4 regions of the Mesorhizobium sp. B2-6-1 genome follow, and region 1 is predicted to be linked to each of the others. Evidence: predicted binding sites of a transcription regulator. Region 1 holds the regulator's gene; each other region holds the start of a gene.
The links. The regulator LexA, encoded in region 1, represses DNA repair genes until DNA is damaged. The targets are predictions, from matches to a motif close to TGTTCNNNNTGTGTTCNG.

Region 1 (7,536 bases):
TCGTCGCCATGCGGCTGGCGAGATGGCCGCCGGCCGAATGCCCGGTCAGCATAAGCGGTCCCCCGACCATCGCCGCCGCCTTGCCGATCGCCGCGCCGATCTCGTGGGAGATGCCGGCGATGCGTATGGCGGGGCAGAGCGTATAGGACGGCATCGCCACGGCAAAGCCGCTGTCAACCGAGCCCTTGGCGAGATGCGACCAGCTATCCTTGTCGGACTCCAGCCAGTAGCCGCCATGGATGAACACGACGAGCCCCTTGGGTGCCCCGGCGGGAAGGAAGAGATCGAGCCGGTTGCGCGGCCTGTCGCCATAGGCGATGTCGAGCTGAGCCCTGCCCTTTGCCGCAAGCGCATCGCGAAATGCCTGCGCCGGTTCGACCCATGCGGCCGGCCAGCGATCGCTGCCGGCGATGTTGGCGCCGTTGGCGTAGGCATTGTCCCAATCGGCAATGCGATGTTCGAGCATCGGCACCCTCCCCCGGACGGCATCGTTTCAGCCGCTAGCAATGGCCATCGACAGCGGCAACGTCAATGCTCCAAGGCAAAACATTTTAGGCTTGAAACAAATTTCGACTGGTGCGATCCTGTGCTTTGTTCAGCGATGGGCGTGAGGCAGACAGGGGCAGCCGAAAATGCTTGGGCCATCAGCGCATATCGACACGTTCACGCGCGATAACCTGCCGCCGCCGGATCAATGGCCGGACTTCCTGCTCGACGGCTTCGACTATCCCGAACGGCTCAATGCCGGCGTCGAACTGACCGACAGGCTGGTCGAGAAAGGGTTGGGCGACCACACCGCGCTGATCGGCAACGGCCGCCGCCGTACCTACAAGGAATTATCCGACTGGACGAACAGGCTGGCGCATGCGCTGGTCGAGAATTACGGCGTCAAGCCAGGCAACCGGGTACTGATCCGGTCGGCCAACAACCCCGCAATGGTGGCCTGCTGGCTGGCCGCCACCAAGGTCGGCGCCGTCGTGGTCAACACGATGCCGATGCTGCGCGCCGGCGAACTCGCCAAGATCGTCGACAAGGCCGAAATCACGACAGCGCTGTGCGACACCAGGCTGATGGACGAGATGACCGCCTGCGCCAAGGACAGCGCGTTCCTCAAGCAGGTCATCGGTTTCGACGGCACCGCCAACCATGACGCCGAGCTCGATCGCGCCGCCCTCGACAAGCCCGTGACGTTTACTGCGGTGCAGACCGGGCGTGACGACGTCGCCCTGCTCGGCTTCACCTCAGGCACGACAGGCGTGCCGAAGGCGACGATGCATTTTCACCGCGACCTCCTGATCATCGCCGACGCCTACGCCCGCGAGATCCTGCAGGTGACGCCTGACGACATCTTCGTCGGCTCGCCGCCGCTGGCCTTCACCTTCGGCCTTGGCGGGCTCGCCATCTTTCCGCTGCGTTTCGGCGCCGCGGCGACGCTGCTGGAACAGGCCACGCCACCCAACATGGTCCACATCATCGAAACCTACAAAGCGACGATCTCCTTCACCGCGCCCACCGCCTATCGCGCAATGCTCAAGGCCATGGACGAAGGGGCCGATTTATCGTCGCTGCGCGTCGCCGTTTCGGCCGGCGAGACCTTGCCCGCGCCGGTCTTCGAGGAATGGACTGAGAAAACCGGAAAGCCGATCCTTGACGGCATCGGCGCCACGGAAATGCTGCATATTTTCATCTCCAACCGCTTCGATGACATGAAGCCTGCCTCCACCGGCAAGGCCGTTGGCGGCTATCAGGCGCGCGTCGTCGACGACGAAATGCGCGAAGTGCCGCGCGGCACCGCGGGCAGGCTCGCGGTGCGGGGACCGACCGGCTGCCGCTACATGGCCGATGCCAGGCAGAGCGACTATGTCCGCGACGGGTGGAATCTCACCGGCGACACGTTCTGGCAGGACGAGGACGGTTTCTTCCACTTCGCCGCGCGCTCCGACGACATGATTGTCAGTGCCGGCTACAACATCGCCGGCCCTGAGGTCGAAGCGGCGCTGCTGGCGCATGCCGATGTCGCCGAATGCGCGGTGGTTGGCGCCGAGGATGCCGAGCGCGGTCAGATCGTCGAGGCTCATGTCGTGCTCGTGCAAGGCGTGGCGCCAGACGCAATGACCGTCAAGCGTCTGCAGGATCACGTCAAGGCCATGATCGCGCCCTACAAATATCCGCGTTCGGTAAAATTCATCGCCGCTTTGCCCAAGACGCAGACCGGCAAGATCCAGCGCTTCCGGCTGCGCGCGGAGAAGATCAATTGAGCAAGCCCTACGACCCGTCCGCCGAGGGCGCGGAAATGTCGTTCAAGGAGCGCATGTCCTACAGCGACTATCTGCATCTGGAAAAGGTGCTCGAGGCGCAGGATCCGCTTTCGTCAGCCCATGACGAGATGTTGTTCATCATCCAGCACCAGACGTCGGAACTCTGGATGAAGCTCGCGCTGCACGAAATCGGCGCAGCAATCCGCTCCATCCGCGCCGACCGTCTCGAACCGAGCTTCAAGATGCTTTCGCGTGTCGCCCGCATCTTCGAGCAGCTCAACAATGCCTGGGACGTGCTGCGCACCATGACGCCCAGTGAATACACCGAGTTTCGTGATGCGCTCGGCCAGTCCTCGGGCTTCCAGTCCTGGCAGTACCGTGCCATCGAGTTCGTGGCCGGCAACCGCAATCTCGCAATGCTCGGACCGCACAAACACCGGCCGGACCTCAGCGAGAAACTGGAGGCGATTCTGGCGCAACCGTCGCTCTACGACGAGACGCTGCTGCTGCTCGCCCGCAACGGCTTCGACATCGGCGCCGACGCAAGGCGTACGGACTGGCGCGAAACGCGGACCGAGAACGAAGAGGTCCTTGTCGCCTGGCAGACCATCTACCGCGACCCGCAGCGCTACTGGATGTTCTACGAACTCGCCGAGAAGCTGGTCGACTTCGAGGATTATTTCCGCCGTTGGCGCTTCAACCACGTCACCACGGTCGAGCGCATCATCGGCATGAAGCGCGGCACCGGCGGCACATCGGGCGCGTCCTACCTGAAGAAGATGCTGGAGGTGGAGTTGTTCCCGGAGCTGTGGAAGGTCCGCACCCGGCTCTGACGTAGCTTTGCCGACTGCATATCGTTATCCCGAACCCGCTGCGCTTTTCTGAGCGACAGGCTCTTAAGTCACCGCCGCCTTGACGGCGAAACGCGCCTCCTGCCACGCGTCCGTGCGCAAAATGTCTTCCAGCACCTCGACAGCCTGCCAGACATCGACATAGCCGACATAAAGCGGCGTAAAGCCGAAGCGAATCGTGGATGGCGCGCGGAAATCGCCGATCACGCCGCGCTCGATCAAGGCCCGCATCACCTGATAGCCATGCGGGTGGAGGAACGACACCTGGCTGCCGCGCTCATTGCCGTCGCGCGGGCCTTCGAGTTCGAGGCCGTAGGCGCCGCATTTTGCCTCGACGAGCTGGATGAACAGATCGGTCAATGCGATGCTCTTCCTGCGCACCTCTGCCATATCGACGTCGTTCCAGACATCGAGGGCCCCTTTGAGCGCGCGCATCGACAGCACAGGCTGCGTGCCGCAGAGAAACCGGCGGATGCCTGTGCCGGCAGCAAAACCCTGTTCGAAGGCGAAAGGCCGCGCATGGCCCCACCAGCCGCTGAGCGGCTGGCGGACATCGCCATGGTGGCGCTCGGCCGCGTAGATGAAGGCCGGGGCACCTGGGCCTCCATTGAGATATTTGTAGGTGCAGCCGACGGCGAAATCGGCGTTCGAACGGTCGAGCTCGACCGGCAAGGCGCCGGCGGTATGGCAGAGATCCCAGACGATCAGCGCGCCGGCATCATGTGCCGTCCGCGTCAGCGCGGCCATGTCGCGTAACTGCCCGGATTTGTAGTTGACGTGGTTGACCAGGATGACCGCGACCCGCTCGTCGATCAGTTCTTCTATGGTCGGCGCATCGACACCCTCGAGCCGCAGCACCGTGCCCGGCCGCGTCGAGGCAACGCCTTCGGCCATATAGAGATCGGTCGGAAAGCTGTCCCCCTCGGCGATGATGACTGACCTGTCCGGCCGCATCCCGAGTGCCGCATGCAGCACCTTGTAGATGTTGATCGAGGTGGTATCGCAGACCACCGTCTGGCCGGCGGCGGCCCCGATCAGGCGCCCGAGTTGGTCGCCGAGTTCGACCGGCATGTCGAACCAGCCGGCGGTGTTCCAGGCGCGGATGAGATCCTGCGCCCACTCCTGCGTGGCGGCCTTCTGCAGCTCGCCGAACACGGCTGGCGAAGCGGCGCCCAGCGAATTGCCGTCGAGATAGATCACCCCCTGGGGCAAGGTGAAGCGGTCACGCATGGCACGCAGCGGATCCGCGGTGTCCATTGCCTCGATCGCTGCGAGATCGGGAATTTTGCTCATGGTCGCGATGTTCCTCGGTGAGAAGAGCGCCCTGGAAACGGGCCGGCTGTTTTGCCGCCCGGGCAAGGGCTGGCCGCATAGAGGCGCAAGAACAGGGTGAACGCCCGGTTCGATCTTTGCTCGATTTCCGCCCGAGGCAGTTCCTCGAGCACCCCAACGATCCGGCGAACCTGGAGATCGCCGATCAAAAGACTGATGTAGATGTCGGCGGCTTCGGCAGGATCGTCACAGGCGATCGGGCCGGCCCGACTTGCGGTTCGAAGCAGGTCGCCAACAAGCGGCATTATGGTATTGCGGCCGAATTGCGCGATCGATTGGCCAAGCGTGCCTGTATCGTTGACGTCGCCGGCCGCGGCGCGATTGAGCGCCACCGCCTTGTCGCCCGTCACGAGGGTCAGCAGGACTGGCCCGAGCAAGTTCAGGGTTTCGAGCGGATCGCGCGCCTGGTGAAGGGCGTCCTCCAGCAGCTTCCTTGCCTCTCCCGCATTGGCTTCGATCAAGGATCGAAACAGGGTCTGCTTGTTGCCGTACCAGTTGTAGAGGGTTTCGTTCGAGGCCGATGCCCGCTTGGCGATAGCAAGCAGGGAGGCGCTCTTGTAGCCGGCTTCCCGGAGCACCGCATAGGCGGCCTCCTCTATCCGTTCGCGTCGCGCGGCCTGCTTCGGCGTGGTCATTGGTGTTCCTCTTCGAAAACCGTACATTATTATACGGTTCGTCAAGCGAACGAACGAACGCAGCCCGTCGCGACCAGTGGTGGTGTCTGGCCGTTTTCCGGCGGAAGTTGGCATTTTGGTTTCGTTTCGTTCACGAGCCGCAGGGGTTTCTAATCCGCCCAAACGCACCCCGCACCTGCCGGTCACCCAGCTTGCAGGCTTGTGCCAAGAGTGGAGACCGGTCGGGCCACAGGCCATTAACCAAAATAGTTTCAAAGGGCCCGGGAGCGCATTGACGACGGACCGCGCTGGCAGGATGCTGGCTGCGGGAGGGCATTTCGTTTCCGTCGCCTTAACAAATTCATTAAACTTTAAATGGTTGCGGAACACAACTGGAACAGATAGTGTTTGTTCTGGGTTTGTTTTCTGATTCTGGTTCCAGACCCTTCGTGCAATGCCTTTGGGGGCCGCCATGCTCACGCGCAAGCAACATGAACTCTTGATGTTCATCCATGAACGGCTGAAGGAAAGCGGCATTCCGCCGTCCTTCGACGAGATGAAGGAAGCGCTGGACCTCGCCTCCAAGTCGGGAATTCATCGGCTGATCACGGCGTTGGAGGAGCGCGGCTTCATTCGCCGCCTGCCCAACCGGGCGCGCGCGCTGGAGGTGCTGCGCCTGCCGGACTCGATCGCGCCGGGTCTTAACGCGGCAAAGAAGTTCTCCCCGAGCGTCATCCAGGGCAGCCTCGGACAGGGCAGCAGCCCTAGCCGGCAGATCAAGCCGGCGACGTCTTCGCGTCTGCCCGCTGCCGGCAATGACGACGACGCGGTTTCAGCGGTGTCGATCCCGGTCATGGGTCGCATCGCAGCGGGTGTGCCGATCGACGCCATCCAGCATCAGACGCATTCCATTTCAGTGCCGCCTGACATGATCATGGGCGGCGAACACTATGCGCTGGAGGTCAAGGGCGATTCGATGATCGAGGCCGGCATTTTCGACGGCGACACGGTCATCATCCGCAATGCCGACACCGCAAGTCCCGGCGAGATCATCGTGGCCCTGGTGGACGAGGAGGAAGCAACGCTGAAGCGCTTCCGCCGAAAGGGTGCTTCGATTGCGCTCGAGGCTGCCAATCCGGCCTATGAAACACGTATTTTCGGACCGGACAGGGTCAAGGTGCAAGGCAAGCTGGTCGGCCTGATCAGGCGCTACTGAGCGGGGTCGGCGGTGGGCTTTTCGGGTTTACGGTAAGGCGGCAGTCCCCTTGCCTCGCGTGAGAATTTCCGCTGTTCGTGCCAGGGCCGATATGGCCTGTCGACGGCAAAGCTGACCCGTGCCGGTGCCGTCGCCGATTGCTGGTCGAAGAAGACGGCGGCACTTCCCTTGCGAGCGAGCTGCCGCTTGGTGATGACGAGAACCAGCGGATTGTGGCAGGGATCGTAGCCCGCGGGGTCGTTGATGACGATCAGATCCGCATAGGAGCAGGCCCTCCAGGCGTCCTTGCGATCCTCCACCTGCGCGATGATCGCCCCCGAGGTATGCCGGGCCATGCACAGGCCCGTGAAGCAATAGAAAGGCGCTCCCGCCGGAAGTTGCGCGGGATCGAAGATGTCGAACTGTCGGTCTCCGCTGTCGAACAGTTCCGGCGCAACGATGGTTTCGGACTTCAGCGCGCGTTTCCAATTATCGACGGTGAATTCGTTCGGGCGCGCCCGGTTGATCGCGAGCTCGCCGCCGCCGATCGGCAACGCCACCAGGCGGGCATCCTCCGAAATCAGCACGTCCGGCGTGCGCGTGTCCGAGACGGTCAACAGGCCGGCGAGCGCGAAGGGAAGTGCCGCCAGCCGCAGCCATGTCGTGGCCATCGTCGCGATGACCAGGGCGATCGCCACCAGAAGGACGGATTGCTGCGAAATCAACCCGACCGCGTCGACCGGCGAGCGTTGCGAGATCCATCCTGATATGGCGATCATCGCGGTCAGTCCCTTGCCCATCAGATAAAGGGATGGTCCATCGAACCCGAACGGCATCAGCAGCGCGCTGGCAACCGCAAGGAACATCACGACCGAAACGATCGGCATGACGGCAAGATTGGCGAACAGGCTGAGCGGCGACACGCGCTGGAAATGCCAGATGGCGAAAAGCGCCGTGGCGCTTCCCGCGATAATCGAGGTCATCGCCAGCCCACCTGTCGCCAGCAGCAATTTTCGCGTCAGCAGGCCAGGCAAGGTCCGTTGCGGCGGCGGGGTCCGCGCTTTGTCGGCTTTGCGATCCGACCAGCCGGCATAGGCGCCGACCAGGGCCGCGGTGGCGGCGAAGGACATCTGGAAGCTCGGCCCTACCACCTCGTGCGGCGACACCACGATGACGGCGATCGCCGAAATAGCCAGATTGCGCATGGTGAGTGCCGCCCGATCGAACAGAACGGCGATCAGCATCACCGCCAGCATGATGAAGCTGCGTTCGGCGGCGACAACGAC
Region 2 (7,536 bases), on a different contig from region 1:
GCGAGCTCGGGCGAACCGCAATGGGCATTGATCGACAGGATGTTGACGATCGCGCCGCCCTGGCCCCGCTTCCGCATGTCGGCAATCGCCGCCTGCATGAGGAAGAAAGGGGCGCGGGCATTGACGGCGAACAGCGAGGCCCAGTCGTCGGGGGTCGCATCGAGGAAGGAGGCCCGGTCGGTCAGGCCGGCGGCATTGACGAGACCGTCGATACGGCCGAAGCGGTCGATGCAGGCTTGCGCCAGGAGGGCAGGGGCTGCCGGGTCGGAAAGCTCGGCGGCGATGAAGTGTGCCGGCGTGCCCGCTTGCGAGAGCTCCGCAGCAACGGCCTCGCCGCGCGTCCCGTCGCGGCCAGTGACCAGCAGGCCGCCGGCGCCGGCACGCGCCAAGGTTTCGGCGACTGCCCGGCCGATGCCTTGCGTCGCGCCGGTGACCAGCACCATCTTGCCGTCGAGCTGAAGCTCCATTCCTCCTCCCGGAACAAAGTTTCTATTTCTGAAGATATGGAATGTCAGTTCCCGTTAGTCAACCGCGCAATCATTCTGCCCGTTGGGCCACGACACCATGGACCAAAGCCATGCCGACGGCGAGCGACGCCGCCAGCGAGCGGAAGCCTGCGAAGTCCTGTTCCACAACTTCCAGCCAGGTGTCCGAGAACTTGACCAGCGGAGAAAAAGTGCTGTCGGTGATGGTGACGATCCGCGCGCGCCGCTCGTGGGCGACCGCGACGAGGTCGGGCGTGATCGAATTGTAGGGACTGAAGGAGACCGCCAGCACCGCGTCGCGTCTGCCGATGCAGCCGACCTGGTCGAGCGCGGTGGAGCCGACATTGTCGACCAGCACATTGCGCACGCCTTGCTGCGACAAGGTCAGCGAGAGATAGCTGGTGACGGGAAAGGCGCGCTTGGAGCCGATGACGTAGATCAGCTCGGCGGCCGAAAGCAACGCCACCATTTTCTCGAAGCTCTCGATATCGAAGCCGGTTTCGATGCGGCCGAGCGAGGCCTGCGAGGCGCCGACCATGCCGCGCAGGAAATGCAGGTCGGCATTGGATACGCGCGGCGTGCGTTCCTGGCCGCGCCCTTCCGGCCAGGACGCCTTGACATGGTCCTTGAACAGGCCCTGGAAATCGGAAAAGCCGGCATAGCCGAAGATCTGGGCGAAGCGCACCAGCGTCGAAGGCTGCACCCCTGCCTGCGCGGCGACCTGTGCGATGGTGCCGAGCGCGACGTCGCTCGGATGCTGCCACAGGAAGATCGCGACCTGGCGCAGCCGCTTGGGAAAATGGACCGTGCCCGACGACAGCACCGCGCGCAGCTCCTCGTAAGTCTGCGGCTTGATATAGCCGAGCGCCGCCAGCGAGCGCCCGCGCTTGCGGGTCGTCGCCTCGTCGGCGCTGGACCGTCCGGATGATTTGCGCGCCCCGCTCATGATTTCAGGCTAGCGCGATACGATCGTTTTACAATATGAAAATTGGAAATCCTGTTCGAGGGTGGTAGCTGTTCTGCAGCGAAGAAGTTCGATGCATTCAACATAGCACCCTATGGCGCCCCCCTCTGTCCTGCCGGACATCTCCCCCACAGGTGGGGAGATTGGCGGCGTCGACCGCGACGCCTTTCATGCAACGCTGGCAATTTGGCGAAAGCCGGCGTGACATCCGATCTCCCCCCTTGTGGGGGAGATGTCCGGCAGGACAGAGGGGGGCGCTACAGAACCCGACGGTGGGTGCTAGCTTAACATCCTTAAATCGGAGGGGACAAACATGGTCTATGCGACATCGGACGGATCGGCGGGCAAGCGTTTGCGCGTCGGCATGGTGGGAGGCGGGCAGGGCGCTTTCATCGGCGCGGTGCATCGCCTCGCCATGCGGCTCGACGACCAGATCGCGCTGGTGGCCGGAGCGCTGTCGTCCGACCCCGGGAACGCCGCCGCCTCGGCCGCCGAGATCGGCATCGCGCCGGAGCGCAGCTATGCCGATTACCGCATGATGGCAAAGGCGGAGGCGGCGCGCCCGGACGGCATCGAGGCGGTCGTCATCGTCACGCCCAACCACCTGCACGCGCCGGTCGCGACAGCCTTTCTGGAAGCCGGCATCGATGTGATCGGCGACAAGCCGCTGTCGACGACGCTGGGCGAGGCGCAAGCCCTGGTGGCGCTGACGCGGGAGAAAAATCGCCGCTTCGTCGTCACCCTCAACAACACCGGCTACGCCATGGTGCGCCAGGCGCGCGAGATGGTGGCGGCGGGCGAACTCGGCCGCATCGTCTCCGTGCACGGCGCCTATATCCAGGACTGGCTGACCAGGCCGATCGATGCCGACGGCCAGAAACAGGCGGAATGGCGCACCGACCCGGCGCGCGCGGGCCAGTCGGCGGTGCTGGCCGATATCGGCGTGCATGCCTTCAACCTGGCGAGTTTCATCAGCGGCCGCGAGGCCGAGACGGTGTCGGCCGACCTGTTCACCGCCGTGCCGGGACGGCGGCTCGATGACAACGCGCATGTGCTGGTGCGCTGGGCGGGCGGGGCACGCGGCACGATCCTGGCCAGCCAGACGTCGCCCGGCCACTATAATGATCTCTCCGTGCGCATCTATGGCGACAAGGCGGGGCTTGAATGGTCGGGCACGCGGCCCGAGGAACTGCGCTTCTCCAGATATGGCGAGGAAAGCCGCACGCTCGTGCGCGGCGGCCATGGCTCGACCGAGGAAAGCCGGCGCGTGTCGCGCATGCCGGCCGCTCATCCCGAAGGCTATATCGAGGCCTTCGCCAATTTCTACCGCGACGCCGCCGACATCATCCGCGCGCATCGTTCGGGCGCCGCCGTCGATGCGGCCCGGGCGGCGCAGGTGCCCGATGTGGTCGACGGCGCGCGCGGCGTGAAGTTCGTCGCCGCGGCGGTGGAGTCGAACGCGGCTGACGGGGCGTGGACGGCGGCAAGGTTCGGGTGAGGGTGTGCCATCCAATGTGACATCGCGGCCACGCCCGACGGTGCCGCGCGGTTGACGGCGATCAAGAGTTGGCCGTCCATTCGGGACCGCGCTGTGTTCCGCCATTTTTCAAGCCCGTTGCGAGGCTGGTTTCGAAGGCAACAGCCGGTTGACTGGCTTCCAAATCGTTGCCGCCGACCTTGCGCGAGGTGATTGCGACGCTATGTCAGGCGCATCCGCGTTGCTCCCCGCCCGCGCATTCGGCAATCTGTCGCTTCTTCGGCGTTGAAGGCTTGCTCCGATGGAACTCGGTCTCATTGGATACTACAGCGACTTCGTGGTTTACCCCCTGGCGATCGCCCTGCTGGCTGTGGCCGGGCTTATCGAGGCCGGCGAAGAGAGCGCGCCAGGCTGGCTGGCGACGGCGCTGGCGTGCCTGTGTCTGTGGACGCTGATCGAATACGTCATGCACCGCTTCGTCCTTCACCACATTCCCTGGATCAGGGATCTGCACGCCCGCCATCATGTCGAGGAGCGCAGTCCGGTGGGCACGCCGACCTGGCTCAGCCTCGGCGTGCATGCGCTTGTCGCGTTCTTTCCCGTATGGATGGTCTCGGATTTCGCGGTCGCCAGCGCGGCGAGCTGCGGGCTGATGCTGGGCTACCTATGGTACGTCAGCATCCACCATGTGATCCATCACTGGCATCCCACTCATCCGAGCTATCTCTACACGCTGAAGCGCCGCCACGCGCTGCATCATCATGTCGACGAAAACGTCAATTTCGGCGTGACGTCGCTGTTCTGGGATCGGGTCTTCGGCACGATGCGGCTCTGAAGCCAACTGGTGTGCGCCATTCGAGGAGCGCAGACAGCCATTCCCGCTTACAATTCCTTCTGCGCCAATTCCCTGAACTCGTCGGGCACGGAGCGGGCCGCCTCCAGCGCCACGGTGCCGTAGCCGACGGCCTGTTTGCCGAAGCGCTCGCGGATCTTGTCGATGGCGCGGTCGGCGCCGAAGCGTGCGAGGCCCTTCCTGGTGCCGGGGCGGCGCTTTTCGTCGGCGAGGCCGAGCGGCAGTTCGAGCTGCAATTCGGCACTTTCCTCGAGATGCGAGACCGAGATCGCCAGCAGCGAAATCGTCCTGTCATGCGGATGATCGGCAAGCACGCCCCGCACCAGGTCTGTCGCGATCTCGGCCAGCATCACCGTCGCCGAGATCGGCTGGTCGAGCGTGATCGAGCGGGTGACGGCGCTGAGGTCGGCGAAGCGCACGCGCACCGTCACCGTGCGGCCGGGGCGCGCCTTGGCGCGCAGCCGGCTGGCGACCCGGTCGGCCAGATGCAGCAGGACGGGGATGTAGACGCATTCCAGTGCCGGCTTGCGGCCAAGCGCCGACTGGGCACCGGCCGAATGGGCGCGGCGACGTGTTTCCAATTTGCGCGGATCGCGGTTCCACGACAAGGCGGCAAGCTTTTCGCCGGCGGCAGGGCCGAGCAGCCGCGCCAGCGCGCCGCTGTGCGTCCTGGCCAGTTCGCCGATTGTCTGGACGCCGATCTCGGCCAGCCGCGCGCTGGTCGCCGGGCCGACGCCCCACATCAGGGAGACCGGCAGGTCATGCAGGAAGGCGATCTCCGTGCCGGGCTCGACCACCACCAGCCCATCGGGCTTGGCCACCTGCGAGGCGATCTTGGCCAGGTGCTTGGTGCGCGCCACGCCGATCGAGATCGGCAGGCCGAGTTCGCTTCGCACGCGGCTGCGAATGGTCGAGGCGATCTCCCGCGGCTGGCCGAACAGATGCGTGCAACCGGCGACATCGGCGAAGGCCTCGTCGATGGAGATGCGCTCGACCAGCGGCGTGAAATCGTCGAGCACCTTCATCGCGGCGTCGCCGAGCCGCTGGTAGTCGCGGAAATTTCCGCCGACGAAAATCAACTGCGGGCAGAGCTCGCGCGCCTTGCGCCCCGGCATGCCGCCGCGCACGCCGAAGGCGCGGGCTTCGTAGGAGGCGGCGAGCACGACGCCGCCGCCGACCGCGATCGGCTTGCCGCGCAGCGACGGGTCGAGAAGCTGCTCGACCGAGGCGTAGAAAGCGTCGAGATCGGCATGCAGGATGGTGGGCTCCATCCCCGGTTCCTCGCGACGTTGTAGAGTATGGAACATAAAGAGAACAAACATTGCTCGCTGTCAAGCGAGGTCGCGATCCGCCGGAACATTGTCGCTCACAATCGCGTTGACGGCCGAAGGGCGCCGCGTGCGGAGGCTGGCATGGGCAACTTTGAAATGATCGATCTGGTTTGCGTCGTCAACGCCTGCTCGACCGACCGCGCCGCGGGGCGGCTGGTTTCGATGGCCAAGGCCGTGGAGGAATTGCGGGTGCTGACCGGCGATTTCGTCTCGGCCGACGAAACGGTCGCGAATGCGCTGAGTGAAGTCGCGCTGCAGTGCGGCTGCGCCGTGCTGTTCGATGAGCAGGCGGGCGCCGACATATTGCGCACGCCATAGCTCGCCGCCGGCGTGCTGCAATGCATCACGCAACCGCTCCAATCGCTTGTTTTTGCGCTATTCCGAATAGAGGGCCGTGACGCGCTTTCTGAGGCGCGTTGCCTGTGCGGGTCGTTGTCCCCGAGGCCGCCTTAGCGACATCCATCAACCGAGATGCTCCGCCCGCAGCGCCTGCTTGAGGCGCTCCAGCGCCGGCTCGCCGTCGGCAGCGAGCTTATCGGCGATCCTTGCCAGATCATCGTCGGCCTTGCGGTGCTTGCTGCCCCAAGCGCCGAGCGTGGCCAGCACGGGCACAAGGTCGATGCCGGCCTCGGTCAGGCGATAGATCGCCTTCAGGCCATGCGTGGGATCACCGCTGCGGGTGAGGATGCCTTCGTCCTGCAATGTCTGGAGGCGCTCGGCCAGCGTACGCGAGGAAATGCCCTCATCGGATTGCAGGAATTCGCGAAAGTGCTTTTTTCCGGCGAAGACCAGGTCGCGGATGATGAGCAGCGTCCAGCGGTCGCCGAGCAGTTCGAGCGACAGGTTGATGGGGCAGCCAGACCGGTCCCGTGTCGACATGTGTATGGTTCCATTTTTAAATCGCTTTACTATTGACATCGTTTTCATCTCAGGTCAATAGTTCCAAATGTAAACCATCGGCAACCGTGCCGGCCGGACGGGTAAAACGAGCCGCTCGGCCCTTGACTGGGAGAACCATAATGAAAAAGCTGATCCTCCAGATGCAGATGTCGGTCGACGGTTTTGTCGGCGCCGACGCGGATCATCGCTGGCAGCTCTGGGAATGGGGCGACGACAGCGCCTGGGACGAGGAGCTGAAGCGGGACTTCAACGCCGTCTTCGCCGGCATCGATACCATCCTCCTGAGCCGTAAGATGGCCGAGGAAGGCTACCTCGCCCATTGGGGCAATGCGGCGAAGAGATATCCGCGCGACCCGTTTTACGCTTTCGCCCAGCGCATCGTCGAGGCGAAGAAGGTGGTGCCGAGCGACAGGCTCAAGGCCTCGCGATGGGAGGGCACGACAGTGGTCAGCGGCGACCTGCCGCGGGAGATCGACTTGCTGAAGAGGGGTGAGGGCGGCGACATCGCGGTGTTCGGCGGCGCCGGCTTCGCCTCGGCGCTGATCGCGGCCAGGCTGGTCGACGAGTTCCAGCTGTTCATCAACCCGGCCGTGCTGGGTGCCGGCCGCCGCATCTTCGACCAAGGCGGGTTCGGCAGGCTGCGGCTGCTCGGCTCGAAATCCTATGCGAGCGGCATGGTGGTGAGCCGCTACGCGCCGGCCGGCTAATCGAAAGGCATTGCACTGATATCATGCCTGCCGTTGAGCTTGGGCATGGCAGTCGGCGATGCAGCACCAAGCGCGGTTCTGCCTTCGCCTCCAGGGGGAGAAGGCAAGACGCGCCTCAATGTACCTCTTGGTCAATACCTTGACCTCATCAATTCACTTCGCATCGTGAAAAATGATGCCCACCGTGTGCCGCATGCCCGAGCGCAGGCGGCTGACGCCGTGGCGCAGATTGACGCGGTAATTGCCCTTGGTGCCCTGCACCGGCCGATTGTGGACGGCGAAGGAGACGGCATCGCCCTGGCGCAAGGGCACCACTTCCACCCGGCTCTGCATGCGCGGCCGCTGTTCGGTCAGGGCGAACTCGCCGCCGGTGAAATCCTCGCCGGGTTCTGAAAGCAGAACCGCCACCTGCAGCGGAAAAGCGAGGTCGCCATAGAGGTCCTGGTGCAGGCAGTTGAAGTCGCCGGGCACATATTGCAGCAGAAGTGGCGTCGGCCTGACCTGGCCGGCGGCGTGGCACTGTTCGAGAAAGGCGGCATGCGTTTCGGGATAGCGCGTGGCGATGCCCATGCGTTCGTTCCACCGGTTGGCGACCTCGGCCAGCCTGGGATAGAGCGCCGTGCGCAGCCCGCCGATCAGGTCCGGCAAAGGGTAGCGGAAATAGCGGTATTCGCCCTTGCCGAAGCCGTGCCTGGCCATGTGGATATGGCTGCGGAAATGTTCTTCATGCGGATAGAGCCCGGCGAGTTGCCGGCACTCCTGCGGCGTGAGCAGCTTTTCCATCACGGCACAGCCGAAGCCGTCGAGTTCGGCGCCTAG
Region 3 (7,536 bases), on a different contig from region 1:
GGCGCGCGAGAGCAAGGGGCTGCTCATCGGCGAGCCTGCTTCGCCCGCGGTGCAGAAAGAAGTGCTGGCGATCGCGCAGCAGGATCCGGCGGTGCAGCGGGCGAACGGCGTCCTGACGGTCCACCTGGGGCCGGAAGAAATCGTTGCCGGCCTGAGCATCGAATTCGAGGACCATCTGTCCGCGCCGGAAATCGAAGCCTGCGTCGAGCGCCTCGAAGCGCGGCTAAGGAAGGAAATGCCCGAGATCACCCGGCTGTTCGTCAAGCCGCAGACGACAGGCACCTGGGAACAGCGCCGCAAGCTGATCGAATCGGCATCCGAGTAGAGTTTTGAGCAGGTCTCGAAACCACATTCCACTCCTCGGGATTATGTCTTGGACCAGCGTCGCGTCGTTGCCTTGCGACGCTGCGCCGCTAAAATCAGCCGATCGAGTTTTGGAGGACTGATTATGAAGATCGACGGCGGCTGTCATTGTGGTGCCATCACCTATGAGGCGGAGGTCGAACCGGAAAAGACCTCGATCTGCCATTGTACCGATTGCCAACAGTTGACCGGTACGGCCTTTCGCGTCACCGTTCCGGCGCCTGAAGATCACTACCGGATCACAAAGGGTACACCGAAGGTCTACATCAAGACCGTGGCAAGCGGCGCCAAGCGCGTCCAGGCCTTTTGCGCCGACTGCGGTTCGCACCTTTACGCCACGTCGGTCGGAGATGGCCCAAAGGTCTACGGCATTCGAGTGGGAACCGCGCGGCAACGCCAGGATTTGATTCCGACACTGCAAAAATGGCACCGCTCGGCGCTTCACTGGCTACCTGAATTTCACGGCATGACCACAGTGGAGGAGCAGTAGCGCCGTCCGATGCGGCGCCTCATTCGTCGCCTTCGACGACCCTCAGCCTGAGCTGGCCGGTCTTTGAATCGGCAACGCGTGGGGAATCGACAACGCGCGGGCCAGGTTCCGGCTTCGCAGGGGCTGGTGACGCCATGTCAGGGTCGGCATCGCCTCCGGGCTGCGCCCCAAACTCCAGAGCTTCGATCTTCTGGCCGCGTTTGGTCACCTTCGACGTCGAGACGAGGATGTCGTCTATATCCTTGGCCGACTGGGCAAAATGGCCCTGCAATTTGCGCACCCGCTCGTCGACGCGCGAAACATCCTCCATCAGCCGGATCACCTCGCCCTGGATCAGGTGTGCCTGCTCGCGCATACGGGCATCCTTCAGGATCGCCTGGATGACCTGGATCGACAGCATCAGGAGCGACGGCGAGACGATGACGACGCGGGCGCGGTGCGCCTTCTGCACCACCGCCTCGAAATTTTCGTGGATCTCGGCAAACACCGATTCCGACGGCACGAACATGAAGGCGGTATCCTGCGTCTCGCCCTGGATCAGATATTTATCCGCGATATCGCGGACATGCACCTCGATGTCGCGGCGGAAGGCCTGCGACGCGACCTTCTGCTGTTCGGCGCCTTCGGCGGCGCGGATGGCGTTCCAGGCTTCCAGCGGAAACTTGGCGTCGACGGCAAGCGCCGGCGCGCCGTTGGGCATCTTCACCAGGCAATCGGGACGGCTGCCGTTGGACAAGGTCGCCTGGAACTCGTAGGCGCCGTGCGGCAGACCGTCGGCGACGATCGCTTCCATGCGCGACTGGCCGAAGGCGCCGCGCGTCTGCTTGTTGGAGAGGATCGCCTGCAATTGCACGACCTGGCCGGCGAGCGACTGGATGTTGCCTTGCGCGGTGTCGATGACGGCCAGCCGCTCCTGCAATTTGGCCAGGCTCTCATGAGTGGATTTGGTTTGCTCGGTCATGGTCTGGCCGAGGCGGCCGGTCATGGCATCGAGGCGCTGGCCGATCGATTGCGTCAGTTCCGCCTGCCGCGCGCCGAAGACTTCCGCGATGGCGCCCATGCGGCCCTGCATCTCGGCTTGGCTTTGCAATATGCCGGCCATCCGCGCCTCGGCGTCGCGGGCATGGTCGGCGGCTTCGGCAGCGGCCACGGCGCGCGCCTTGGCCGAGCGCCACAGCGCGACGACAAGCGCCACGAACAGGCCAAGAAACACAAAGGCCCCGAACGCCAGCGCATGGCCGAGCGTGATCGTGGTCGCGCCAAGCCGGGCGACAGGTTCCGAAAGGATGGATGTCAGGTCGTTCATGCACACAGCATAGACGATTCGGCCGGCCAGCACAGATCAAAACGTGAACGATCCCCCGGCGTACCGGTTGACGCCCTTTATTCAAGGTCTTAGGTGAGACGCCATGCCGATCAAGCCGCTCATCATTCTTCCCGACCCCATCCTGCGCCAGGTTTCCAAGCCGGTGGAGCGCGTCGACGCGCCCTTGCGCAAACTGGCCGACGACATGCTGGCGACCATGTATGACGCGCCCGGCATCGGGCTGGCCGCGATCCAGATCGGCGAGCCGCTGCGCATGCTGGTGATCGACCTCGCCAAGGAGGACGAGACGCCGGCGCCGCATGTCTTCATCAATCCCGAAATCCTGGAAAGCGCCGACCAGCGCTCCGTCTACGAGGAAGGTTGCCTGTCGATTCCCGACTATTATGCCGAGGTCGAACGCCCGGCTTCCGTGCGGATCAAGTATCTCGACCGCGATGGCAAGCTGCAGGAAACGGAGGCCGAGGGGCTGATGGCAACCTGCCTGCAGCATGAGATCGACCATCTCAACGGCGTGCTGTTCATCGACCACATTTCGAAGCTGAAGCGCGACATGGTGGTGAAGAAGTTCAAGAAGCTGGCCAAGGACAAGGCTCCGGGCAAGCTGGTGGGATAGGGGACAATGCCCCTTCGCGTCATTTTCATGGGCACGCCGGAGTTTTCGGTGCCGACATTGCGCGCAATTGCCGATGCCGGACATGAGGTCGCGGCCGTCTACACGCAGCCGCCGCGAGCCGCCGGCCGGCGCGGCCTTGAGCTGACGCCGTCGCCGGTACAGCGCGAGGCGGAACGGCTGGGCATCGAGACGCGCACGCCGACGTCGCTCAAGGGCGAGGCCGAACAGGCAGCTTTTCGCGCGCTGCAAGCCGATATCGGCGTGATCGTGGCTTATGGCCTGCTTTTGCCCAGGGCGGTTCTTGAGTCGCCGCGACTGGGCTGCATCAACGGCCATGCCTCGCTGTTGCCGCGGTGGCGCGGTGCGGCGCCCATCCAACGGGCGATCATGGCGGGCGACAGCGAAACCGGCATGATGGTCATGCGCATGGAAGAAGGCCTCGACACCGGCCCGGTGGGGCTGGTTGAAAAATGCGTCATCGAACCCGATATGACCGCCGGCGATCTGCATGATCGATTGATGGGCGTCAGCGCCGCACTGATCGTGGAAGCGCTGGCGCGGCTGGAAAGGAATAGCCTGGCGTTCACCGCCCAAGCGGTTGAGGGGGTGACCTATGCCAAAAAGATCGGTAAATCCGAGACGCACGTGGATTGGACGCGACCCGCGGCCGAAGTCCACAATAACATTCGCGGCCTGTCGCCCTTCCCCGGCGCCTGGTGCGAGGTTGAAATTGGTGGCCGGGTGGAACGGCTGAAACTGCTTCGCTCGACGCTTGCGCAAGGTGTGGGCGAGCCGGGAGGAATTCTCGACGACCGCCTGACGGTCGCCTGCGGAGCGGGCGCGATCCGGCTGGTCGAAGTTCAACGGGCGGGCGGAAGGCCCGCCGCCGCGCAAGAATTCCTGCGCGGGACCAAGATCGAAAAAGGAATGAAATTGTCATGAGCATGATGTCGATACGCGCGGCGACGCCGCGGGATCGCGAGGCCATCCGCCTCGTCGAGGAACACGCTTTCGGCCAGCAGGCGGAGGCCGGGCTGGTTGACGCGCTGGTCTCCGGCGGCGACGCCGTTGTCGAACTGGTCGCGGAAGAAGACGGGCAAGCGGTTGGCCACATCCTGTTTTCGCGTCTTTTCGTCCGCACCGGCGGCAAGGATTTCCCGGCGGTGGCACTGGCGCCGCTCGCGGTGGAGCCGTCCTTTCACGGCACCGGCATTGGCGGCGCGCTGATCCGCGAGGCTCACATCCGCCTGCGCGACGCCGGCGAGATGCTGGCCGTGGTGCTGGGCGACCCCACCTACTATGGCCGTTTCGGCTACAGCCACGCGCGCGCCGGAGGATTCGAGAGCGAATACCAGGGCGAGGCGCTGCAGGCGCTGGCCTGGGGCGACGCTCCCGAAACCGGCCGGCTGGTCTACGCCTCGGCCTTCACCGCACTCGCCGCCTAGGCGAGTGCGTATAGCCGCCCGACATGCCGCGTTTTCGCCTCGACATCGAATATGACGGCAGCCTGTTTGCCGGCTGGCAGCACCAGGCGGACCAGCCTTCGGTGCAGCAGGCGATCGAGCAGGCGATCGAAAAATTCTGCGGCCAGCAGGTCCGCTTGCGCGCTGCCGGCCGTACCGATGCGGGCGTGCATGCGACGGCCCAGGTGGCGCATGTCGACCTGGCCAAGGCCTGGCCGGACGACAAGGTGCGCGATGCCGTCAACGCGCATCTGCAGGGCGCGGGCAATCGCATCGCGATCTTGAAAGCCACGACCGTCGTCGACGGCTTCGATGCCCGCTTCTCGGCTATCGGCCGTCACTACCTCTACCGCATCCTCAACCGGCGCGCGCCCTCGGCGCTGGAAAAGGGCAAGGTATGGTGGGTGCCGAAGCAGCTTGACGCCGCTGCCATGCACGAAGCAGCCAAAGTGCTGCTTGGACGGCACGATTTCACCACCTTCCGTTCCACGCAATGCCAAGCCGAGAGCCCGGTGCGCACGCTCGACCGTCTTGACGTCAGCCGTTCGGGCGACATGATCGAAGTCAGAGCCTCGGCGCGTTCCTTCCTGCACAACCAGGTGCGCTCGATGGTCGGCTCGCTCAAGCGCGTCGGCGAAGGCGCCTGGACGGCCGGCGATCTCAAGGCGGCGCTCGAGGCGCGCGACCGCGCCGCCTGCGGCCAGGTGGCGCCGCCCGACGGGCTTTTTCTGATCGGCGTCGATTATCCCGGATAGAGTCCCGAAAGGCTCTGAGCTCCGGTGTCCGGAACCGTGATGCCAAGCAGCGCCTGCAGCCCGAACAGCACGATCAGCGAAGCGATGAACATGCCAACGAAGACAGCGGTCCCGATTGCGGCCCCCCTGCCGATGGTCGCGTTGGTCATGCGCCAGGTCAGCACCATCGACAGCGCGAACAACAGCAGCGACACAAGGCTGGAGATCTGGCTCGCCGAGGTCAGGAAAAGCCTGATCAGCGCGGACGGCAGCATCAGCCAGGCGGTGATGGCCGAAGCCCAGTTCGAGGCCACGACATAGTGGACGAAGCGGCCGCCGATGCCGGCGCGCGGCGCGACCAGAGCGAGTGCGACCAGAGGCAGCACCCAGGAACCGATATCGACTGTCGCCAGCCGCAACAGCATGCTGAAGCGGCCCGCGAAGGCATCGGGATCGCCGATCTCGTTGGCGATGCCGACCCAGCCGACGATCAATGCCGGCGCCGCGACGACGATGGCGAAAAAGGAATTCCAGAAACCATCGGCAGACAGGTCGAGCAGACGCAGGCCATCGGCCCTGCCGAGCATCAGTCGCCAGGCGCCGGTCAGCGAAACTTGGGTCTCGTCCGCCGAAAGCATGCTGCTCAGTCCTGTCCGAACCAGTCTTCGATGAAGCGCTGATAGATTTGCGTCAGCGTCTCGAGATCGGCAAGGGCAACGCGCTCGTCGACCATGTGCATGGTCTTGCCGACCAGGCCGAATTCGACCACCGGGCAATAGTCCTTGATGAAGCGCGCATCCGAGGTGCCGCCGGAGGTGGATAGCGCCGGTTCTCTGCCTACCACCGCCTTGACCGAGCCGCTCAACGTCTCGATCAGCCTGTCGTCGCGGGTCAGGAAGACATGGCTCGGCCGGTCGCGCCAGACGAGTTCGTAGTCGACCGGCATCTCCTTGCCGGGCCGATATTTCCTGCGGCCCGCCGCCTGGTCGAGACGGTTGTGGATTTCGGCCTGTATGGTCTCGGCGGTCCAGCTGTCATTGAAGCGGATGTTGAAGGTGGCGGTTGCCTTGGCTGGAATGACGTTGGTGGCCGGGTTGCCTACATCGATGGATGTCACCTCCAGATTGGTCGGCTGGAAATCCTTCGTGCCCTCATCGAAGACGGGATGCAGCAAAGCATCGATCAGGCTCATCAGCCCGCGTACCGGATTGTCGGCAAGCAAGGGGTAAGCGACATGGCCCTGGCGGCCATTGACGATGACGTCGCCCGACAGCGAGCCGCGCCGGCCGATTTTTATCATGTCGCCGAGCGCAGCCGGGTTGGTCGGCTCGCCGACGATCGATGCATCCCATTTCTCGCCCCTGGAAGCCGCCCATTCGAGCAGCTTCGTGGTACCGTTGATGGCCGGGCCTTCCTCGTCGCCGGTGATCAGCAGCGAGACCGAGCCCTTCGGGCCGCCATTCGCCTCGACATGGCGCGCTACCGCGGCGATGAAACAGGCGATGCCGCCCTTCATGTCGACCGCACCCCGGCCATACATCTCGCCATTGGCGATCTCGGCGCCGAAGGGCGGATGCGTCCAGGCGGCTTCGTCGCCGACCGGCACCACGTCGGTGTGTCCGGCGAACATCAGATGAGGGCCATTGCCGGAGCGCCTGGCATAAAGGTTCTCGATATCGGGCGTGCCGTCTTCCGAAAACACCGGGCGATCGACGAGGAAGCCGAGCGGTTCCAGCATCGTCTGCAACGCGGTCAGCGCACCGCCTTCGGCCGGCGTCACGGAGGCGCAACGGATGAGGGCGGCGAGGTTTGCGGCGGGATCGGTCGGCAGCGTCATGGCAAAAGCGATAGTCGAAAGCTGAAGGCCTGTCACGGCCAGACGTAGGGGCCAGTCCTATGACCGGCGATACCGCCGACATTATGGTTTTCATGTCGTATAGTCGTGGGCCCGGTGCGGAGCGACTGGATGGCAAACGGGGACAAGAGAATCGTCATTGCCGGCGCCGGCAGCATCGGCTGCTATGCCGGCGGCTGCCTGGCGCTCGCCGGGCGCCAGGTGATTCTGCTTGCCCGGCCGCGCATCGAGGCGGCTCTGCGGCAAGGCGGATTGCGGGTCAGCGACCTTGAGGGCCGCGACCGGGGCCTCGAGCGGCAAGCGCTTGCCGTCACCACAGATCCAGCCGCCGCCTTGCCGCAGGCGGACGTGATCCTGGTCACCGTCAAGAGCGGCGCGACGCGGGAAATGGCTGCGCTCATCGCCGCACATGCCCCGCCGGACGCCGTGGTGGTGAGCCTGCAGAACGGCATCGACAATGCCGACAGGCTGCGCGCCGGTGTCGACGGGCGAACAGTGCTGGCGGGCATGGTGCCGTTCAATGTCGTGCAATCGGCCGACGGCGAATTGCCGCTTCGTGTCCACCGCGCCAGCGACGGCAAGGTCATGATCGAGGACAGCGATGCCGGTCTGATCAGCCTTCTCGGCGTCGAAGGGTTCCGGGTTGAAGTCCATGCCGACATGAAAGCCGTGCTGTGGGGCAAGCTTTTGA
Region 4 (7,536 bases), on a different contig from region 1:
CGCGACTTTTCGGCGGCCGCCTCCTCGCTGAACACCAGCGGGTAGAGGAAGGCGAATTCGTCGGCGCCGATGCGGCAGACGGTGGAATGACCGTCCATCGAGGCGCGCAGCCGCATCGCCACCTGGATCAGGATGTCGTCGCCGGCTTTGTGGCCGAACAGATCGTTGATCGGCTTGAAGCCATCAAGGTCGAGAATGCCGACGGTGAAGGGCGCGGGATCGTCGGCACGGTCGCTGATCAGGCGATCGACCTTGTCGAAGAAGCGGCGATGGTTGCCAAGCCCGGTCAACGGATCGGTGAATGCCAGATCCGTGCTCTCCCTGTTTGCCTGACCGGTGCCAAACGAAGTTTGCATCGGTGTCCCTGTTTCTCGAAGTCGGAATTTATTTCCGAGACTGGCAGCAAACCCTTTAGGAAACGTATCGGAAAAATCGATTTTTCGCCGCTGGAGTGCGTTGCCCTCCGCAAAGCCGTCCGGGCTCAACGGCGTCGTCGCTCACGCGGATTCTCAGCCGGCGGGGCGAACGCGATAGAGCTCCAGCGGCGCGCCCTGGGTCTCCGCCACCGGTTCCAGCCAATCCGGCACGCTGCCATGCATCAACCCGGCCAGAAAGCCGTCAGGCGCCTTGGTTGCGAGAAGCCTGGTTTCGGGATTGCCGCGGCAGAGCGCGACAATCCCGACGCGATGGTTTGCCACGACGGCTTTCGCGTCAGTGGCCGAGCCCAGCAAGGCATCGAATACGAGCAGGTTTCCGGCGACGTTGCGGTGGTAGGGCCCAGCGAGCGCGCGATGACCGGTAAAGGCCAGGATCGGCGAGCCGAGATTGGAGATGGCCAGCACCGTGGTGTGAGGCATGCGGGCGAGCGCGGCGAACGAGGCCTTGCTGTTGCAAGGTGCATCGATGCCGGCGTCGGTGACGGCCGCACCGGTCTGGAAGGCGCTCGATGCCGCCTCGGCAGCGCTGGACCAAACCGCATTGACCGAGATCAGCCAGGCTGCGGCCATACGGAGCACGGAGCCACCGGACGGACTGTTTTCGGCGCGCTGCCGCCATTTGGCAATCCAGGCGCAAAGCGGGATCACCGCGAAGGCGATGGAGAAGGTCGAGCCGCGGACCTCCCAGGCGCTGACCAGGAAAGCCACCACCAGCAGCGCGCCGACGAGACTGTCCTGCCGCCGCCAGCCGCCCTTGCCGAGACGCAGCGCCATCAGGACGATCGCCACCAGCGGCGTCGCGAAGCGCGCCACCGCTCTGGCCGGATCAGCCGCGACGAGCTGGAATATCGACTGCGCTTCGTCGATATGACCGAGCCACATCTGCTGGAGGCGCGGGTCGAGGCCGGCATACGGGGCAGCCAGGCATTGCGGGAACAGAAACATCACGACAAGGACAAGCACGAACGCCAGCAGGCCGAGCGAGACCAGGCGACGGCCGTACGTCGCATTGGCGGCGCCCCATGAGGCAATGACCGCAAGGCCGGCGCCGGCAAGCGCGGCAACCACGAACTGCACGGTCGAGAAGGTGTCGCACTGGGTCTGTCCCCATGCCGACGCCGGTATGGTGGTGATGAAAACAAGGGCCGAGACGGCGGTGACGCCCAAGCCAAAATCCCTGGCGATCAGCCTTTCGCCGCCACCGCTGACGAGGAACAGCAGGGCGACGATGGCGCCCAGGGTTCCAGCATAGGGGGCGCTTTCCATGCCGATCGCCAATGCCAGCGTGGCGCACGCGCCGGCAAACAGGGCGGCGGGCCGGTGGCGAGGTGCTTCGAGCAGCAAAGCCAGGCCGGCCAAGGTCAGCATCAGCTGGACATTGTGGTGATCGAGTGCGCCGGGCGAGAAGATTCCGAGATAATACAAGGCCGCTCCGCCGACCACCGCAGCGGGCAGGACCGCGTGCTCGCCGGCGAAAGCGCGCGCGGCGCGCATGATGGAGAACAGCGCGAGCCAGAATTGCAGGAGAGGCCAAAGCACCTGCACGACCTGCTCGCCCAAAGCGGCACTGCCCGTCAGGGCCGACAGGGCAAGCATGCCGAGCGCCAGCGGCGCGTCGAGCAGCCGCGACCAGTGCATGACGAAGCCACCCTCCAGCCCCATCCTGTACTGGTGCAGGTCGAACCAGCCCTGGCCGGCCAGGAGGTCGCGAACCTCCACCAGTTGCAGCAGGCTGTCATTGTCGCCGGCCGGGTTGGCCAGTTGCGGGAATCCGGCATAGAGATCGAGCGCCAGCAGCAGCAAGGCGGCAAGCAACGCAAACGCTATGTCGGCCTTCCAGGTGGAAGCGCCGTTGCTGGCTGTGCTCATCCCCATCGCCTCTGGCAGGAATGCCGGGCTTTTTCGGCCAATCGACACTCGTAAAGTCGGCCTTAAACCTAGCCTTAACGGCTTCAATAAATAGTAAAACCGCCTGAATGCGCCTGACTTTCGGCGCGAACCGCGCGTGGCGGCGAGGCACCCGGAGAGGAAAATGCCGCAAGAGCTTCGCTACGAACCCGCCATCGCCGTGCTGCTGCCTTGCTACAACGAGGAATTGACGATCGCCGAGGTGGTGCGGCGCTTCCGCGAGACGCTGCCTTTGGCGACGATCTATGTCTACGACAACAATTCGCGCGACCTGACCGCGCTCAGGGCCCGCGCGGCCGGCGCCATCGTGGTGCGCGAACCGCGCCAGGGCAAGGGCAATGTGGTGCGGCGCATGTTCGCCGACATCGACGCCGACATTTACCTGATGGCCGACGGCGACGGCACCTATGCGCCGGAAGACGCGCCGCAATTGATCAACACGCTTCTGACCGAGCGCTCCGACATGGCGGTGGGCACCCGGCGCGGCGTCACCGACGATGCCGGCAGGACCGGCCATGCCTTCGGCAACCGCGTCTTCAACAGCCTCTATAAAGGGCTGTTCGGCAGCGATTTCACCGACATCTTCTCGGGCTACCGCGTCTTCACCCGGCGCTTCGTCAAGAGCTTCCCGGCCGTCTCCGGCGGCTTCGAGATCGAGACCGAAATGTCGGTTCATGCTTCGCAGCTCAAATTGCCCGTCAGCGAGATCGCGCTCGATTACGGCAAGCGGCCGGACGGCTCGTCATCGAAGCTTTCGACCTTTCGCGACGGCGCCAGGATCCTGTGGATGTTCGCCATGCTGATGAAGGAAACGCAACCGCTACGTTTCTTCGGCGCCTTCGCCCTGGTCTTCCTGGTGTCGAGCCTGTTCCTGATGGCGCCTGTGCTGGTCGAATTCGCCGAGACCGGGCTGGTGCCGCGCATGCCGACATGGGTGCTGTCGGTCGGCCTGCTCTTGCTCTCGATGCTGGCTGGTGTGACTGGGGTGATCCTCGACTCGGTGTCGCGCGGCCGCGCCGAACAGAAGCGCATCTTCTACCTGTCGATGCCTTCGGGCCGCATAGAGCGGCGCGAGCGCGCCAACGAGCCGACTGCCGCGAAGGCCGGCCCAGGCAAGACGCCTCGCGCCGCATGAAGCGGTGAGCCGTCTCGTCCGCTTCGTCTTTGCCGGCGGCATCGGCTTCGTCGCCGACGCGGCCGCCCTCTGGTTGCTGCTTGCGGTCACGCCGCTCGGCCCTTTCAGCGCCCGCATGCTGTCCATCGGCTTTGCACTCTGTGTCACCTGGCAGACAAACCGGCATCTGACCTTCTCGCCGTCGAGCCGCGGCTTGGTGCGGGAAGGCGCGCGCTATGGCAGCGTCGGCATCGCCACCAGCATCGCCAACTATCTGGTCTACTGCGCCATCCTTGTCGTCCTGCCGACAACCCCGCCATTGGCCGCCCTTGCTTTCGCTTCGCTGGCCGCCATGGGGCTGTCCTTTCTCGGCTATTCCAGGCTGGTCTTCGACCGCTAGCGGCGTGGCCCGATTGGCAGAAGGCGCCGGGACCCCTATATCGCTCTCTCATCGACCGTGCTGGGGACCTGCCATGAAGCTGAAAATCGCCGTCCAGATGGACCACATCTCCACCGTGTCGATCGCCGGAGACACTTCGTTCGCGCTGTCGCTGGAGGCGCAGCGGCGCGGCCATCAGCTCTACCACTACACGCCCGACCGGCTGTCGCTGCGCGACGGCAAGGTGTTCGCCCGCATCGAGGAGATGCAGGTACGCGACGAGAAGGGCAGCCACTATTCGCTGGGGGAGAAGGTGCGCACCGACCTGTCGGAGATGGACGTGATCCTGCTGAGACAGGATCCGCCCTTCGACATGAACTACATCACCACCACGCACATACTGGAGCGCATCCACCCCAGGACGCTGGTGGTCAACGACCCGGCCTGGGTGCGCAACAGCCCGGAAAAGATCTTCGTCACCGAGTTTTCCGACCTGATGCCGGAAACGCTGATCACCAAGGATCCCCAGGAGGTCGCCGCCTTCCGCAAGGAATTCGGCGACATCATCGTCAAGCCGCTCTACGGCAATGGCGGAGCGGGCATCTTCCACCTGCTGGAGGCCGACCGCAACCTCGCCTCGCTGCTCGAAATGTTCGGCCAGTTGTTCCGTGAGCCCTACATCGTGCAGCGCTACCTCAAGGACGTGCGCAAGGGCGACAAGCGCATCATCCTGATCGACGGCGAGCCGGTCGGGGCCATCAACCGGGTGCCGGCCGAGCACGATTCCCGCTCCAACATGCATGTCGGCGGCCGCGCCGAGAAGACCGAGCTGACCGAGCGCGAACGCGAGATCTGCGCCCGCATCGGGCCGGCGCTGAGGGAACGCGGCTTCATCCTCGTCGGCATCGACGTCATCGGCGACTACATGACCGAGATCAACGTGACCTCGCCGACCGGCGTACGCGAAGTCAAACGCTTCGGCGGCGCCGACATCGCCAGCCTGTTCTGGGACGCGGTGGAGGCCAAGCGGAAGTAGCCGTTTTCATTTCGTATTAACCATGTTCCGTTTTTGCAACCGGAGACAATCGCGCTGCAACTTCAGCGATTGCATGTTCCTGTAATGTTCTTGATTTAGCCGAGGAATTGTGATTGTCTCCGGGCCAGGCCCTTCGCGGCCTGATTGCAAAAGGCTTGGGGCAAGCCCAGATCCGGGGGCAAGACATGGTGGCGCGGGTTCGCACGGTTGCTTTCCAGGGCATCGAGGCCGTGCCGGTCGACGTGCAGGTGATGATCGCGCCCGGCAAGGTCAACATGCATATTGTCGGGCTGGCCGACAAGGCGGTGGCCGAAAGCCGCGAACGGGTGCAGGCGGCACTGCATGCTTCCGGCCTGTCGATGCCGTCCAAGAAAGTCACTGTCAACCTGGCGCCCGCCGACCTGCCCAAGGAGGGCAGCCACTACGATTTGCCGATCGCGCTCGGCCTGATGGCGGCGCTTGGCGCCATTCCGGGCGACATGCTGGCCGGCTATGTCGTGCTTGGCGAACTATCGCTCGACGGCACCATCGCCGCCGTCGCCGGCGCCCTGCCGGCGGCGATTGGGGCGAATTCTGAAGGCAAGGGCCTGATCTGCCCCTTCGCCTGCGGCCCGGAAGCCGCCTGGGCCGGCAAAGATTTTGACATACTTGCGCCGCGCAGCCTGATCGCCATCGCCAATCATTTCCGCGGCACACAGGTGCTGTCGCGGCCGGAGGCCGGCATCCATGCCGCAGCGCGCGACCTGCCCGATCTTGCCGACATCAAGGGCCAGGAAACCGCCAAGCGGGCACTGGAGGTAGCGGCGGCCGGCGGACACAACCTGCTGATGGTCGGCCCGCCCGGATCGGGAAAATCGATGCTGGCGCAGCGGCTGCCGTCCATCCTGCCGCCGCTGGCGCCGAAGGAATTGCTCGAAGTGTCGATGATCGCCTCCGTCGCCGGCGAGCTCGGCGAAGGCAAGCTGACCGACCGGCGGCCGTTCCGCGCGCCGCACCATTCGGCCTCGATGGCGGCGATGGTCGGCGGCGGCATCCGGGCGCGGCCGGGCGAAGTGTCGCTTGCGCACCACGGCGTGCTGTTCCTCGACGAATTTCCCGAATTCACGCCGCAGACGCTCGACGCGTTGCGCCAGCCGCTTGAGACCGGCGACTGCATGATCGCGCGCGCCAACCACCGCGTCACCTATCCGGCGCGCATCCAGCTTGTGGCGGCGATGAACCCGTGCCGCTGCGGCATGGCCGGCGAGCCCGGCTATCGCTGCCTGCGCGGCGAACGCTGCCGCACCGATTACCAGGCGCGCATCTCGGGACCGCTGCTCGACCGCATCGATCTCAGGATCGAGGTGCCGGCGGTCTCGGCCAGCGACCTGATCCGGCCCGACCGGGCGGAGAAGAGCGCCGACGTGGCGCTGCGCGTGGCGCGTGCCCGCACCCTCCAGCGCGAGCGCTTCGAACGGCTCGGCGTCACCAGCGCCACCACAAACGCGCATTGCGCGCCGGCGGTCATCGAGGAGATCGCCATGCCCGACGCATCGGGCCTGTCGCTGCTCAAGGACGCCAGCGAAAAGCTCGGCTTCTCGGCGCGGGCCTATCACCGCGTGCTGAAGGTGGCGAGAACACTGGCCGATCTCGACGCCAGCGAGACCGTCGGCCGCATTCACTTGGCCGAAGCGATCTCCTACCGGATGAGTTCGGAGCGGGTGGCACAGGCGGCGTAGCGCGCTCTCGCTCGAGAGGAGGGGAACGGAACGCCGGCGGCTCCAAATCTCCGGTTCAGGCCGCTCCCTTCGCCTTCAGTTCCAATCTCCGCGCGTGCAGCACCGGCTCGGTGTAGCCGTTGGGCTGGATGCGGCCCTTGAAGACGAGGTCGCAGGCGGCCTGGAAGGCGACGGAGCCGTCGAAATCGGCGGCCATCGGCCGGTAGAGCGGGTCGCCTTGGTTCTGCTGGTCGACGATATCAGCCATGCGCTTCATCGTTTCCATTACCTGGTCGGCCGTGCAGACGCCATGATGCAGCCAGTTGGCGATGTGTTGCGAGGAGATGCGCAGCGTGGCGCGGTCCTCCATCAGGCCGACATCGTTGATATCTGGCACTTTCGAGCAGCCGACGCCCTGGTCGATCCAGCGCACGACATAGCCCAGAATGCCTTGCGCATTGTTGTCGAGCTCCGCCTGGATATCGGCCGGCGACCAGTTGGGCCGCACCGCGATCGGCACCGACAGGATGTCGTCGAGCTTGGCCTTCGGCCGGCTCTTCAGCGCCGCCTGGACGGCGTGGACATCGACCTTGTGATAATGGGTGGCGTGCAGCGTCGCCGCCGTGGGCGAAGGCACCCAGGCGGTGTTGGCGCCGGCCTTGGGGTGGGCGATCTTCTCGGTGAGCATCGCCGCCATCAAATCGGGCATCGCCCACATGCCCTTACCGATCTGGGCATGGCCGGCAAGCCCGCATTCCAGCCCGGTGTCGACATTCCAGGCCTCATAGGCGGAAATCCACGCGGCCTGCTTCATGTCGCCCTTGCGGATCATCGGGCCGGCTTCCATCGAGGTGTGGATCTCGTCGCCGGTGCGGTCGAGGAAGCCGGTGTTGATGAACACGACGCGCTCCCTGGCGGCGCGGATCGCCTCCTTGAGATTGACGGTGGTGCGCCGCTCCTCGTCC

Region 2: a site for LexA is predicted at 5,079-5,096, ahead of dinB (DNA polymerase IV). Genes of this name have one in related genera too.
Region 3: a site for LexA is predicted at 2,192-2,209, ahead of FJ443_RS01015 (DNA recombination protein RmuC). Genes of this name have one in related genera too.
Region 4: a site for LexA is predicted at 4,949-4,966, ahead of FJ443_RS01645 (YifB family Mg chelatase-like AAA ATPase). Genes of this name have one in related genera too.

Annotation. Positions count from the first base shown of each region.
Region 1 is NZ_VFUH01000005.1:166,059-173,594, reverse strand. It holds gene FJ443_RS13325 (alpha/beta hydrolase) at 1-466, opposite strand, end outside; gene FJ443_RS13320 (AMP-binding protein) at 633-2,258, shown strand; gene kynA (tryptophan 2,3-dioxygenase) at 2,255-3,091, shown strand; gene kynU (kynureninase) at 3,155-4,402, opposite strand; gene FJ443_RS13305 (TetR/AcrR family transcriptional regulator) at 4,399-5,190, opposite strand; gene lexA (transcriptional repressor LexA) at 5,528-6,271, shown strand; gene FJ443_RS13295 (ComEC/Rec2 family competence protein) at 6,265-7,536, opposite strand, start outside.
Region 2 is NZ_VFUH01000003.1:427,408-434,943, forward strand. It holds gene FJ443_RS09795 (SDR family oxidoreductase) at 1-467, opposite strand, end outside; gene FJ443_RS09800 (MurR/RpiR family transcriptional regulator) at 538-1,431, opposite strand; gene FJ443_RS09805 (Gfo/Idh/MocA family oxidoreductase) at 1,763-2,947, shown strand; gene FJ443_RS09810 (sterol desaturase family protein) at 3,228-3,761, shown strand; gene dinB (DNA polymerase IV) at 3,809-5,050, opposite strand; gene FJ443_RS09820 (hypothetical protein) at 5,192-5,428, shown strand; gene FJ443_RS09825 (helix-turn-helix domain-containing protein) at 5,573-5,989, opposite strand; gene FJ443_RS09830 (dihydrofolate reductase family protein) at 6,130-6,717, shown strand; gene FJ443_RS09835 (2OG-Fe(II) oxygenase) at 6,871-7,536, opposite strand, start outside.
Region 3 is NZ_VFUH01000001.1:197,235-204,770, forward strand. It holds gene FJ443_RS01005 (cation diffusion facilitator family transporter) at 1-325, shown strand, start outside; gene FJ443_RS01010 (GFA family protein) at 449-853, shown strand; gene FJ443_RS01015 (DNA recombination protein RmuC) at 873-2,159, opposite strand; gene def (peptide deformylase) at 2,263-2,793, shown strand; gene fmt (methionyl-tRNA formyltransferase) at 2,800-3,735, shown strand; gene FJ443_RS01030 (N-acetyltransferase) at 3,732-4,238, shown strand; gene truA (tRNA pseudouridine(38-40) synthase TruA) at 4,262-5,011, shown strand; gene FJ443_RS01040 (transporter) at 4,999-5,628, opposite strand; gene dapE (succinyl-diaminopimelate desuccinylase) at 5,634-6,827, opposite strand; gene FJ443_RS01050 (2-dehydropantoate 2-reductase) at 6,957-7,536, shown strand, end outside.
Region 4 is NZ_VFUH01000001.1:317,512-325,047, forward strand. It holds gene FJ443_RS01620 (EAL domain-containing protein) at 1-356, opposite strand, end outside; gene FJ443_RS01625 (GtrA family protein) at 510-2,306, opposite strand; gene FJ443_RS01630 (glycosyltransferase) at 2,470-3,480, shown strand; gene FJ443_RS01635 (GtrA family protein) at 3,485-3,859, shown strand; gene gshB (glutathione synthase) at 3,933-4,874, shown strand; gene FJ443_RS01645 (YifB family Mg chelatase-like AAA ATPase) at 5,060-6,592, shown strand; gene FJ443_RS01650 (malate synthase G) at 6,648-7,536, opposite strand, start outside.